3 regions of the Kitasatospora purpeofusca genome follow, and region 3 is predicted to be linked to each of the others. Evidence: riboswitches for the same ligand, from Rfam matches in the RefSeq annotation. Region 3 holds a riboswitch; each other region holds the start of a gene.
The links. A riboswitch is a leader RNA that binds a small molecule or an ion and turns the genes downstream of it on or off. The one in region 3 is predicted to bind cyclic di-AMP.

Region 1: linked by a shared signal. The riboswitch ahead of OG715_RS33670 (glycoside hydrolase family 16 protein) and the one ahead of OG715_RS13450 (C40 family peptidase) in region 3 are both predicted to bind cyclic di-AMP.
Region 2: linked by a shared signal. The riboswitch ahead of OG715_RS35460 (M23 family metallopeptidase) and the one ahead of OG715_RS13450 (C40 family peptidase) in region 3 are both predicted to bind cyclic di-AMP.

The regions. Positions count from the first base shown of each region.
Region 1 covers NZ_CP108561.1:7,692,283-7,696,486, forward strand. The annotation lists gene OG715_RS33655 (TetR/AcrR family transcriptional regulator) at 1-272, shown strand, start outside; gene OG715_RS33660 (alpha/beta hydrolase) at 536-1,684, shown strand; gene OG715_RS33665 (MoaF-related domain-containing protein) at 1,738-2,067, opposite strand; cyclic di-AMP (ydaO/yuaA leader) riboswitch at 2,381-2,546, shown strand; gene OG715_RS33670 (glycoside hydrolase family 16 protein) at 2,549-3,838, shown strand; gene OG715_RS33675 (hypothetical protein) at 3,866-4,204, opposite strand, start outside.
Region 2 covers NZ_CP108561.1:8,122,506-8,126,709, reverse strand. The annotation lists gene OG715_RS35465 (DUF2470 domain-containing protein) at 19-741, shown strand; gene OG715_RS35460 (M23 family metallopeptidase) at 1,026-2,060, opposite strand; cyclic di-AMP (ydaO/yuaA leader) riboswitch at 2,063-2,228, opposite strand; gene OG715_RS35455 (MFS transporter) at 2,538-4,040, shown strand; gene purB (adenylosuccinate lyase) at 4,128-4,204, opposite strand, start outside.
Region 3 covers NZ_CP108561.1:3,113,758-3,117,961, forward strand. The annotation lists gene OG715_RS13445 (C40 family peptidase) at 1-614, opposite strand, end outside; gene OG715_RS13450 (C40 family peptidase) at 868-2,040, opposite strand; cyclic di-AMP (ydaO/yuaA leader) riboswitch at 2,051-2,207, opposite strand; gene OG715_RS13455 (C40 family peptidase) at 2,547-3,590, opposite strand; gene OG715_RS13460 (NYN domain-containing protein) at 3,803-4,204, opposite strand, start outside.

The DNA.
Region 1 (4,204 bases), 4.6 Mb from region 3:
GCGACCCCCGGCTGGCCACGGTCTGGCAGCGGGTGCACGCCGACTCGGAGGAGCGGCTGCGGGCCGCGATCGCCGACCGCTGCCCGCCCGGCACCGACGTGCTGGAGATCCGGCTCGCCGCTGCCGCCGCGACTGCCGCGATCCGGGTCGCGCTGGAGCAGTGGGCGCGCTCCGGCGCCCCGGCCACCGGCCCCGGTTCGCCGCGCGAACTCGGTGCCCGCTGCATGCGCGAACTCACCGCCGGCCTCGACCTGTGGACCCGCGTCAACTGACGCCGCCTCCGTCACCCGCCCCGCCGCGGCGGCCGCAGCGGGCGCGGCAAAGGGCCGGAAGCACACCCCCACGGCCCGCTTCTCCTCCTCAAGACCGATGGCGTCACCGCTGGTCGGCGGGGGCGGCGGGTACTTCGGAGCGGCTACGCTGGGTGGTCGCGCCTCGGCGACGGTGCCCCGCGTGGACGGGGGAACCGGGGCGGCCCTCCCGGGTGTCCTTCCCCCGGGGGCGGGGGAGTACGAGGCGTGGGAGCAAACACGACATGGGTCTGACGAGCCACAAGGTGCTGGCACTGACCGTTCTGATCGCCGTCGCGGCGATGGTCGGGACGGTCTGGCTGTGGCCGAGACTGTCGAAGCGGAACTGGAAGGCCGTCCTCGGCCGGATCGGCGCCCTGCTCGCCACCCAGCTGGCCGTGCTCGCCGCGCTCGGCCTGGTCGCCAACAACTACTTCGCGTTCTACAGCAGCTGGGACGACCTGCTGGGCACCGGGGACAGCGGACCGGTGGTCATCCACAACAAGGTGGACGCCTCCGGCCGGCTGCGCGTCGAGACCATCGGCCACGCCGAGGTGCAGGGCGGCGGGGCGCTCGGCCGCGACCGCGACAAGTCCGGCGAGATCCGCGAGGTCCGCATCGACGGCGCCACCACCCGGCTCTCCACCGAGGGGTACGTCTACCTGCCGCCGCAGTACTTCCAGCCCGAGTACGAGCAGAAGCAGTTCCCGGTCCTGGTCGTCAGCACCGGCTTCCCCGGCATCGCCAAGAACCTCGTCACCCGCCTCAACTACCCGGGCGCGGCGCTGAAGCTGCTTCAGGAGGGGCGGATGCAGCCGACCGTGCTGGTGCTGGTGACCCCCTCGCCGGCGCTGCCCCGGGACACCGAGTGCGAGGACATCCCGGGTGCCGCGCAGTCCGAGACGTACTTCACCAAGGACGTGCCCTCGGCGGTCCAGGCGACCTACCGGGTCTCGGCCGACCCGCGGGCCTGGGCGTTCATGGGCAACTCCACCGGCGGCTACTGCGCGCTCAAGCTGGCGATGCGCCACCCCGAGGTGTTCCCGACGGCCGTCTCGCTGTCCGGCTACTACCAGGCGGCCGACGACCCGAGCACCGGTGACCTCTTCGGCGGCAGCGAACGGCGCCGCGACGAGGCCGACCTGATGTGGCGTCTCAAGAACCTGCCGCAGCCCCCGGTCTCCGTGCTGCTGGCCGGAACCCGGGAGGGCGACGGCAACTACCGGCGCGAGACCGAGGCGTTCGTGGCCGCCGCGCACGGCCCGATGAAGGTCTCCTACAGCATGCTGGAGACCGGCGGCCACAACTTCGAGACCTGGAGCAAGCTGCTCCCGTCCTCACTGGAGTGGATCTCCCAGCACCTGACCGTCCCGGCCGCGAGCCCGTCGGCCTGACCGCCCGGCCGCCGGCCCGACCGGCACGGACAGGTGTCCGCGCGGGCAGGCGCTCAGGCCACCTGCTCCAGGGTGCCGGTGTGCAGCTCGCCGACCCGGCCGCCCTCGCCCTCGTACGTCCAGAACGCGCGGACCGTCATCCGGGTCAGGTCCATGACGTGGCTCACGGTGATGCCGCTCACCTCGGTCCAGCTGACGAAGTAGAGCTGCGGTCCGACCTCGGCGACGTGCAGGGAGACGTCCTCCCACTGGCCCGCCGACTCGCCGAGGCCCTCCCAGCGCAGCCGCTTGCCGTCGGCCGAGTACGCGTTGCGGAACGCCGCGCCGTTGTCGACCCGGAACAGGAAGGTACGGCCGGCGAAGGCGGGCGGGGACGCGGTCATGGCGGGGCGGGTCTCCTCGTCTCTGGACAAGCTGTCGTGGTGCTCGCTGCGACCCGGACGGTTCCGGGCGCGGATGGATCTCCAACCTATCCGACCACCCCGCCTCCGTGGCGCACTTTCCCCGCCGGACCCGCCACTGCGGCCACCACGGCCACCTGGAACGGCCGCCCGGGGGTCCGGGGCGGCGGTGTGAGCTGCGCGACAACCACCCCCGGAAGGTTGTCCGTGCGCGGACGGCCTGCCTAGCCTGCAGGGGCTTCCGCCACAGCGGAGCCCCGCCGTCGGGACGCCGAGTCCCGTCCACCCGCCGGCCGGCAATCGAGTACCACAGCGGACGGGAGCGGGGGACCCAGGTCAGTGCCCGGCCGCGCGCTCAACGCGTGCGAGTCGTGGCTAGGGGTGAAGCCGCTCTCCGGACGGCCGGGCAACCTCGCGCCCGAACCCGACAGCTCACCTCGTAGGCGTCGCAGAGGACCCTGCCATGCCCACTGCCTCCCCGCAGCCCGCGCCGAACCGGCGCGCCCTCGGCCGCCACCCCGCGCCCCGCCACGCCCGTCCCTCCCACCGGGGCCGCACCGCCGCCCTCGCCGCCACCGGGGCGCTCGCCGTCACCGGTGCCGGACTGCTCGGCCTTCCGGCCGTGACCGGTGCCCAGGCCGCCGCCCTGCCGACCGTCACCCAGGACAAGCTCGCCCCGGCCGCCATGGTCGCGGGCAAGGCGTCCGCCGCCTCGCTGACCCTGCACTCCTCGTCCTGCTTCACCGCGAAGACCGTCGGCGTCGGCATCCGCGACGCCGCCGGGCGCAACCTCGACTTCCCCGGCAGCAAGAGCAACGTCCAGGTCTGCCCGTCCGGCCTGACGGTCACCACCGGCTCCCGCACCCTGGCGGCCGGGACGTACACCCAGTTCGGCTTCTGGCAGGACAGCAGCGGCGGCTGGCACAACCTGCCCTCCCGCCAGCTCGTCGTCCCCGCCACCACCACCCCGACGCCGACCCCCACACCCACACCCACACCCACACCCACACCCACCCCGACCCCGACGCCCACGCCCACCACCCCCGCCACGGGTGCCCCGGTAGCGGGCAAGAAGCTGACCTGGTCCGACGACTTCGACAGCCTCGCCCTCGGCTCCCGCTGGACCGCCGACCGGAGCAGCTCCTACCACTACGGCGACCACAACCCGAACGACAACAAGCTCGACTGGCTGAACAAGAACAACGTCGCCGTCTCCGGCGGCGTCGCCACCTTCACCGCCCGGCCGAGCGCGCACACCCTGGAGAACGGCAAGCAGGCCTGGGACACCGGGCTGCTCACCACCGAGTACTCCAGCGAGGGCTTCAAGGTGAAGGTCGGGGACTACATCGAGACCCGGGTCAAGCTCCCGGCCGGCACCGGTGCCTGGCCGGCGCTGTGGACGTGGAACAGCACCAGCGGCACCCACGGGGAGATCGACTCCTTCGAGTACCACAGCGACAACCCGAACCTGCTGGAGCTGACCAACCACATCAACCCGGGCCACCTGTACGTCACCGACGCCAAGGCGATCGCCCACGACCAGTGGGTCACCGTCGGCACTCACTACGGGGCCACCTCGGTCGACTGGTACATCAACGGCACCAAGGTGTTCTCCGACGGCAAGGGCGTCGGGGCCGGCTGGACCGCGTACCCGATCCTCAACCTGTCCCTGAGCGCGGGGAACTACCACCCCGCGCCCTCGGGCACCACGCCGATCACCTTCGCGGCGGACTACGTCCGGGTCTACCGCTAGCAACGCCCACCGGTCCGGGGCCGACGGTCAGACGATCGGCCTCGGACCGGTGGACTCGACGACCTCGATCGTGAACGGCTGCCGGTTGTTGCTCTCGACCCGGTCGTCGTCGCCGCGCACCGCGACGTAGCCGCCCGCCAGCGTGCCGAGGGGGACGTCGGGGGAGAGCCGGAGCGGGATCAGCGCCGTCGCGCTGCGGAACTTCGGCAGACCGGCCGGGAAGGTGCAGCGCACCCGGTGGCCGTTCTGGAACTCGTAGCAGTTCTCCGGGAAGAACGGCCCCTCGGCCGTCACCCCCGCCGGCAGGGTGATCACGACGGTGAACGGCGAGGCGGTCCGGTCCGGGCCGAGGTTGCCGACGAAGGC
Region 2 (4,204 bases), 5.0 Mb from region 3:
GCCGGAGGTCCCGATCCCATGAGCCCGCACCCGCAGCACGATGCCGAGATTCCCGAGCCCACCGCCGCCGAACGGATCGGCAGCCTGCTGACCGCCACCTCCTCGGTGGTCCTCCGCGCCGGCGGCGAGCAGCACGAACTCTCCACCCCTGTCTCGGTGCACGGCTCCCGGCTCCGGCTGCGCGCGCCGCTCGACTCCCCGGTCACCTCCGCCACCGCCCGCGAGCAGGACGGCCTCGCCGTCGTGCTCGACCTCACCGACATCGCCCCCGTGGCCGTCCGGGACCGGGTCCGCGGGCGTCTCACCCTGGCCGGCCGGCTCCACCTGGCCCACCTCGCGGACGACGGCCTCAGCGTGCACCTCCGCCTGGACGTCGCGCACGCCGTGCTCTCGACCCCGTACGGCACCACCGCGATCACCGGCGCCGACCTCGCGGCGGCCGCCCCCGACCCGCTGGCCCGCTACGAGGCCGGCCTGCTCACCCACCTCGCCGACGACCACCCCGACGCGCTCGCCGTGCTCACCCGACTGCTCGACCCGGAGCTGCTCGCCGACCGCCCCGAGATCCGTCCGCTCGCGCTCGACCGGTACGGCCTGGTGCTCCGACTGGACCAGCCGCACGGTCACCGCGACGTCCGCCTGGTCTTCCTCGAACCGGCCCGTGACGCCGACGAGTTCGGCCACCGGGTGCACCAACTGCTGTCCGCCGCCGAGCAGGAGCCGGCCGCCCACCGGTCCTGAAGCCCCGGTCCTGACCCACCGGCCCCGCACCACCGGCAGCCGAACCGGCCTTCTCCCAAGCACCCCTGACCCCCGATCAGCCCTCCACTCCCCCGGCACGACGACGGCCGGCCCGGCCCACGAGATCTCTCTCGCGGGCCGGGCCGGCCGGCAGGACGGGCGTGTCCCGCGCCCGTCGATCCACTCAGGTGCGGCGTCCACCCGGTCCAGCGGTCACCCGACATGACCATTCCGGGAGGTCGTTTCGCCCCGCACCCAGCGGTGGCAGTTGATCCGACCGAGGGTCAGATCGCGACGCCGTGCGCCCGCAGGTAGGCGATCGGGTCGATGTCCGAGCCGTACTCCGAGCCCGTGCGGATCTCGAAGTGCAGGTGCGGGCCGGTCACGTTGCCGGTCGCACCGGAGAGGCCGATCTGCTGGCCGGCGGTGACGGTCTGGCCGATGGACACGCCGATCGAGGACAGGTGCGCGTACTCGGCGTACTTGCCGTCGGCGAGCTTGATCTCGACCTCGTTGCCGTAGGCGCCGCCGTTGCCGGCCTTCACCACGGTGCCGGACGCGACCGCGCGCAGCGGGGTGCCGGTGGCAGCGACGAAGTCGGCGCCGGTGTGGTGGCCGGAGGCCCACATCGAGCCGGCCACGCCGTAGGCGGTGCCGAGCTTCGGGTTGGCCAGCGGGGCGAAGAAGCCGGAGGTGGCGGCGACCGGAGCCGCGGTGGCCGGCTTCGCGACCGGGGCGACGACGGCCTGAACGGCGGGCTGGGCAGCGGGCTTGACGGCGGGCTTGGCAGCCGGGGCCGCCGGCTTCGCGGCCGGAGCGGCCGGCTTCACCGAGTCCTGCGAGGCCTGCGCCTTGGCGGCGGGGGCGGCCGGCTTGGCAGCCTCGGCCGGAGCGGCCGGCTTGGCGGCCTCGGCGGCCTTGGCGCCGAGCGCGAGCTGCTGACCCGGGTAGATGAGGTTCGGGTTGGCACCGATGACCGAGCGGTTGTGCTCGAACAGCGCCTTCCAGCCACCCTCGACGTTCTTCGCGTCGGCGATCTTCGACAGGGTGTCCCCGCCGACGACCTTGTAGTCGACCGGAGCGGCCTCGGCGGCAGGAGCGGCCGGAGCGGTCTCGGCAGCAGCGGCCGGCGCGGCGTCGACGCTGGTGGCGCCGGTCCAGGTGCTGGTCTGCTGCGTGTGGCCGGCGGCCGGGGCCTCGTGCGCCTGGGCGGTGACGGTGGTCACCAGCGGGAGGGCGAAGGCGGCGCCGGTGACGGCGGTGGCGATGCCGATGCGGACGGCGCGGGGCATGGCGATACGACGAGCCTGTGCGGGCATGGAAATGTCCTCTCCGACGCCTGCGAGGTGAGCTGTCGGGTTCGGGCTGGAGTTGCCCGGCCGCAGAGAAATGCGGCTTCACCCCAAGCCGGACCGTCAATTCGGTTCCGGCGACTTACCTGTGGGTCCCCCGCTCCTGCCGTACAGAGTTCGTTGCGAACCACCGGGCAGCGGCAGGACTAGGCGTTCCACCCGGTGGCCACCCGGGCTGACGCCGGGCGGTCGCTGAACTAAAACCCATCCGTTCGGGTGAAGCAATGTCGATCTCCGGGACCCGGGACCAAAGTCCGGAACACCGTGACGCTCCGCATGAGAGACGTGCACAGTACGCACACAATCCATTCACTGCGCGCACGTGATCCACCACCCTCCGCCGATGTCGTCATCAGTCCGCACACGATCACTCACGGAACGGACATCCCCGACACACCCCCGGTGACCCTTGTCACGTCGGCCCCGGGAGCCCCACCATGGGCCGTGACCACCACCGATGCCGGCACCCTGCGGTTGGGCACCGCGCAGGGACGCTGGGTACTTCTGGCGACGGTGCTCGGCTCCAGCATGGCGATGCTCGACGGGACCGTCGTGAACGTCGCACTGCCCCGGATCGGCACCGATCTCGGCGCCCAGCTCGCCGCCCTGCAATGGACGCTCAACGCCTATCTGCTCACCCTGGCGGGCCTGATCCTGCTCGGCGGCGCGCTCGGCGACCGGTACGGGCGGCGCCGGATCTTCCTGCTGGGCGTGGTCTGGTTCGCCGCCGCGTCCGCCGCCTGCGCCGCCGCGCCGACCATCGAGGTGCTGATCGCGGCCCGCGCCGTGCAGGGCATCGGCGGGGCGCTGCTCACCCCGGGCTCGCTGGCGATGCTCCAGGCGGTGTTCCATCCGGACGACCGCTCAGCGGCGGTCGGCCTCTGGTCCGGCCTCGGCGGGGTGTCGGCGGCGGTCGGCCCGTTCCTCGGCGGCTGGCTGGTGGACGGCCCGGGCTGGCGCTGGATCTTCCTGCTGAACCTGCCGCTGGCCGCGATGGTGATCGCGGTGGCCGCCCGGCACGTCCCGGAGAGCCGGGACGAGAGCTCGACCGGGCGCTTCGACGTGCTCGGCGCGGTACTGGCCGCGCTCGCGCTCGGCTCCGTCACCTATGCGCTGACGGCCGCCGGGAGCGGCCTCTCCGCCACGGTCTGGGTCACCGGCGCGGCCGGCCTCCTGCTCGGCGCCGCCTTCATCGTGGTCGAGCGCCGCACCCCGGAGCCGATGCTGCCGCTGGGCCTGTTCTCCTCACGGCTGTTCACCGCCGTCAACCTGGTCACCCTCGCCGTGTACGCGGCGTTCAGCGGGGTCTTCTTCCTCCTGGTCGTCCAGCTGCAGATCGTCTCCGGCTTCTCCCCGCTGGTCTCCGGACTGGCCCTGGTGCCGATCACCGTGATCATGCTGGCGCTCTCCGCCCGGGCGGGCCGGCTGGGCAAGCGGATCGGCCCGAGGCTGCCGCTCACCGTCGGCCCGCTGCTGTGCGCGGTGGGCGTGCTGCTGATGCTGCGGATCGGTCCCGACGCCTCCTACTGGACGGACGTACTGCCGGCCGTCGCGGTGATGGGGAGCGGGATGGTGCTGCTGGTCGCTCCGCTGACCGCGACCGTGCTGGCGGCGGTCGAGGTACGGCACGCGGGCATCGCGAGCGGGGTCAACAACGCCGCGGCCCGGGCGGCCGGTCTGCTGGCGGTCGCCGCACTGCCCGCGCTGGCGGGTCTGAGCGGAGACGCCTACCAGGTGCCGTCGGCGGTCGACTCCGCCTTCCGCACCGCGATGTTGATCTGCGCCGGACTGCTCGTGGCGGGCGGACTCACGGCCCTGGTCGCCGTGCACGGCAACGTCCTGGCCCCGGAGGACCACCACCCGGTGGCCGAACCGGACTGCCGCTACGCCTGCGGCACCAACGCCCCGCCCCTCGACCCGGGCCACCCGGCCCCGGAACGGGGCTGAGCCTCCCGGCGGAAGAGGGCCCCGGACGCACCGCGGGCCCCGCCACCCGAACGGTGGCGGGGCCCGGTGACCGGGGTCGGACAACCGTCAGAGGATGTCGCCCGGCGCGTACTTGGCGGCCTCCGGGTACGCGGCCGCGACGGCCTCGACCTGGCGGACGACCT
Region 3 (4,204 bases):
CCGAGACTGTTGAGCAGCCGCTGCGCCTTGGCGAGCCGCTGCTGGATCTGCTGCTTGCCGTCGGCCAGCGCCCTGCGGGTCTGCTCCAGTTCGGAGAGCTTGGCCGAGGCCTCGGCCCGGCGCTGGTCGAGCACCCGCTGACGGCCCAGCACCTCGTGCAGGGTCTCGTTCTGCCGCTCGGCGGCCTGGTCGAGGGTGCGGGCCCGGGAGAGGTAGCCCTCCGGGTCGGTGGAGAGCATCAGCTGGACGGTCTGCGCCATCCCGCCGCCCCGGTACTCCGCCCCGGCCACGGTGGCGAGGTCGCCGCGCAACTGGTTCAGCTCGTCCTGGGAGAGGGCGATCTGCTGCTGGAGCGTGCCGGTCTCGTGCTGGAGCCGCTGCTGGGCCTCCAGGGCGGCGTTGAACCGCTCCGAGGCCTGCTCGGCCTCGTCGTAGAGCTGCTCCACCTGGGCCTTGACGTCCTTGCGGTTGGCCGGGGCGTCGGGCGCGCCGGGAGCCGCCTGCGCGGTGCCGCCGGTCGCCACGCCCAGCACGGTGGTGGCCGCCGCGGTGAGCACCAGCGCCCGGGCGAGCGTGTGGACACCTGACAGCGGGGAACGGCGGTGCGCGGTCATTCGACGTCGGCTCCGATCCTGGGCCGGGACCCGCCGCCGCACCGGACCGTGCGGCTGTCGAAGCGGGCGTCCGGTGGCAGACGTTAGCGAGTCGGGGCAACCGTTTCCAAACCCCTCCGAACCCGAATATTCAGTCACTGATCGGACATCAGACCGGTTCGCCCGCCGGAGTTCCCGGTGACCGGGGGAAAGCCGCAGGCCCGGCCTCCCCTCGGGGGAGACCGGGCCTGCGGGGAGTCTGCCGACCCTGGGGTCAGAGGCGCACGATGGAGTTGACCGGCATGTTGGACGCCGACTCGTAGCGGACCGACGCGCCCGGCTTCGGGGCGTGGATGACCTGGCCGCCGCCGACGTAGATGCCGACGTGGTGGCGGTCGCCGTAGAAGATCACCAGATCGCCGGGCTGGGCCTGGGAGATGTCCGAGCCGATCCGGGTGCCGGCGCCGGCCTGGGCCTGCGAGGTGCGCGGCAGCGACACACCCGCCTGGGCGTACGCCCAGCCGGTGAGGCCGGAGCAGTCGAAGGAGTTCGGGCCGGTGGCGCCGTAGACGTACGGGGCGCCGAGCTTGCTCTCGGCGGCGGCGATCGCGGCGGCGGCGCGCGAGCCGTTGGCGGCGGGAGCGGCCGGCTTGGCCGCGGCGGCGGCCGGAGCGGACGCCGCCGGCGCCGACGCGGGCGCGCTCAGGTCGCTGCGGTTGGTGTCACGGGTGGCGCGCTCGGCGTCCGCCTTCGCCTTGGCGGCCTTGGCGGCCTCGGCCTTCGCGGCGTCCGCCTTCGCCTTGGCCTCGGCGGCGGCCTTCTCCTCGGCCGCGCGGAGCGCCTGGCGCTCCTGCTCGGTGAGCGTGTTGAGCAGCTGCTGGGCCTTCGCCAGCTTGCCCTGGACCTCGTCCTTGGAGGTCTTCAGCTGCTGGGTGGTGGCCTCCAGCTCGCCGAGCTTGGTCTGGGTCTCGGTGCGGTCCTGGTCGAGCCTGCGCTGCTGCTCCTGGAGCTCCTTCAGCGCGCCGGACTGGGTGGAACCGGCCTGGTTCAGGGCGTCGGCCTGGCTGAGGAAGTTGTCCGGGCTGGCGGACAGCATCAGCTGGACGGTCTGCGATATGCCGCCGGTGCGGTACTGCTCGCCGGCGATCTCGGAGAGGCCGCCCTGGGCCTCCGTCACCACGGCCTGCTGGCGGGCCACCTTGTCCTGCAGCTCGGCGACCTGCTTCTGCAGCTCCTGCTGCTTGGCCTGGGCACCGTTGTAGTTCTCGGTCGCGACCTCGGCCTGCTCGTTGAGCTGGTCGACCTGCTCCTTGACCTGGTCCTTGGTCGGCGCGGGGTCGGCGTGGGCGCCGGACTGCGCGGAGAGGGCGACGGCAGCGGCGGCCAGACCGGTCATGATCGAGACCCGGGTGCGGCCGGCGGGCTTGGGACGACGATGGGACGCCACGAAGGCGGACTCCTTCTTCCTCATCCGCCTACCGGGTGAGCTGACGGGTTCGGGCGGAAGCGTGCCCTACGACGCCTCACCGTCCGCGCGAGCGGCCGACCTGGCGCCGATTCACCCCGGAGGAACGTGGTTCCCCGGCTCCGCTCCACAGCTGACCCCCGACTGCTGGGTCCGGTTCGGACGGGCACCTGAGGCCCCGCCCGGCTGCTTCGCGAACTCGACGGCGAACCCCACCGCCACCCAGGCTGGGTGATCGACTGTGCGAGGTCCGAAGCACGACCCTAGTAACAGATCCGTGATCCGTTCAAATCCTTGTCAGAAAAAAGTCAGAAGAATACCCAAGTTCCTTTGTGAATATGACCGAGTGTGATCACATCCCCACATCAGGCTGATCATTTCCACCTGGACGGCCCAATGCCCCACCCAAACCCCAACGCCACCCCCGATCGGGGGTGGCGCTGATCACAAGGGCCGAAAACCGCCCCCGGGGGTGTCGTGGCGGGCCGTCAGACCCGGCGGATCGTGTTGATCGGCATGGCGTCGGCCTTCATCACCTTCACCACGTCACCGGTGTGCGGCGCGTGGACCACCATGCCGTTGCCGATGTACATCCCGACGTGGCTGCGGTCGGGGCGGTAGATGATCAGGTCGCCCGGCTGGGCCTCGGCCAGGGACGCGACCCGGCTGCCGTAGTTGCCCTGCGCCTGCGAGGTCCGCGGCAGCGAGACGCCGGCCTTCCCGTACGCCCAGACCATCAGGCCGGAGCAGTCGAAGGTGCTCGGACCCGTGGCGCCCCAGACGTACGGCGAGCCCTGCTTGCCCATCGCGTTGCCGACCGCGGCACCGGCCATGCCACTGGCCTGCGGCAGGCTGCCCGGATCGGTGCGCTCGCTGCCGCGCGAGGCGCGGTCGGACTGCTGCTGCGCCGCCTTCACGGCCGCGCGGTCGGCGGCGCTGAGCGAGTTCAGCAGGTCCTGGGCGTCCTTGAGCTTCTTGGCGACCTCGGCCTTGGACTGGTTCAGGTCCTTGGTCGTGGTGTCCAGCGAGGCCAGCACGGCGGCCGCCTCGACCTTCTGCTGGTCCAGCCGGCGCTGCTGGTCCTGCAGGCCCTTGAGCGCCTCGGCCTGGCTGGAGCTGGCCTGCTGCACGCTGGAGGCCTTGTCCAGGTACCCGGACGGGTCGGAGGTGAGCATCAGCTGCACGGACGGGTCGATGCCGCCGGTGCGGTACTGCTCGCCCGCCACCTCGGCCAGCCCCGCCTGAAGCTGGGCCATCTGCTCCTGGCCGCGGGCGACCTGGTCCTGGAGCTGGTCCGCCTGCTTGCGCAGCTGGTCGGCCCGCTCCTTGGCGCCGTTGAACTTCTCGGTGGCCTGCTCGGCCTCCTCGTTCAGCTGGTCGATCTGCGCCTTGACGTCGTCCTTCTTCGGGGACGGGCTCGGCGCTGCGTGGGCGGCGACCTGGGCGGAGAGAGCGACCGCGGTCGCAGCGGCCGCGGTGAGCACGGAGACCCGCGCGCGGCTCGGCTGCTTGGGACGGCGGTGGGAGGCCAAAAGGACCGGCTCCTTCTTCCAATGGCCTCACCCGTTGGGGTGAGAATCCGGAAAATAGGTTTGACGCCAGACCCTAGTGAAGATCCACGTTTCGCGCCACTCCCACGATTACCTGAACCTGCCGCCCGCACCCGGACTTCACGAAACCCGCACAAGACCGCAATCCCGGCGCTGACCAGCCGTCATGACCGTCGGTGCGCGGCATCCTGGAGTTACGGACGGGCCAGCCGGTTCAGCAGCAGCACCGAGGCGACGGGGCGCGCGCCCGCCTTCCGCACGCCGTCCGCCACCTCCTTGTCCGCCGAGACCACCACCACCGGGCGGCCCTGCGGCTCCGCCCGGACCAGTCGGCGGATCAGCTCGTCCGCCGTCTCGCCGGTCCGGCTGAACCGCACCCGCACCCCGCGCGGCGGCGCCATGATCACCGGCACGTCGAGGTCCTGGCCGTCGAACACACAGGTGACCTCCGCCTGGGTACGCTGCGCCAGCATCGCCAGTCCGCCCAGCAGCCGGATCCGCTGCTGCTCCAGCGGCAGCGTCGGATAGCCCGTCTTGGTGACGTTGTAGCCGTCCACCACCAGATGGACCTGCGGGATCGCCAGCAGCTGGTCAAG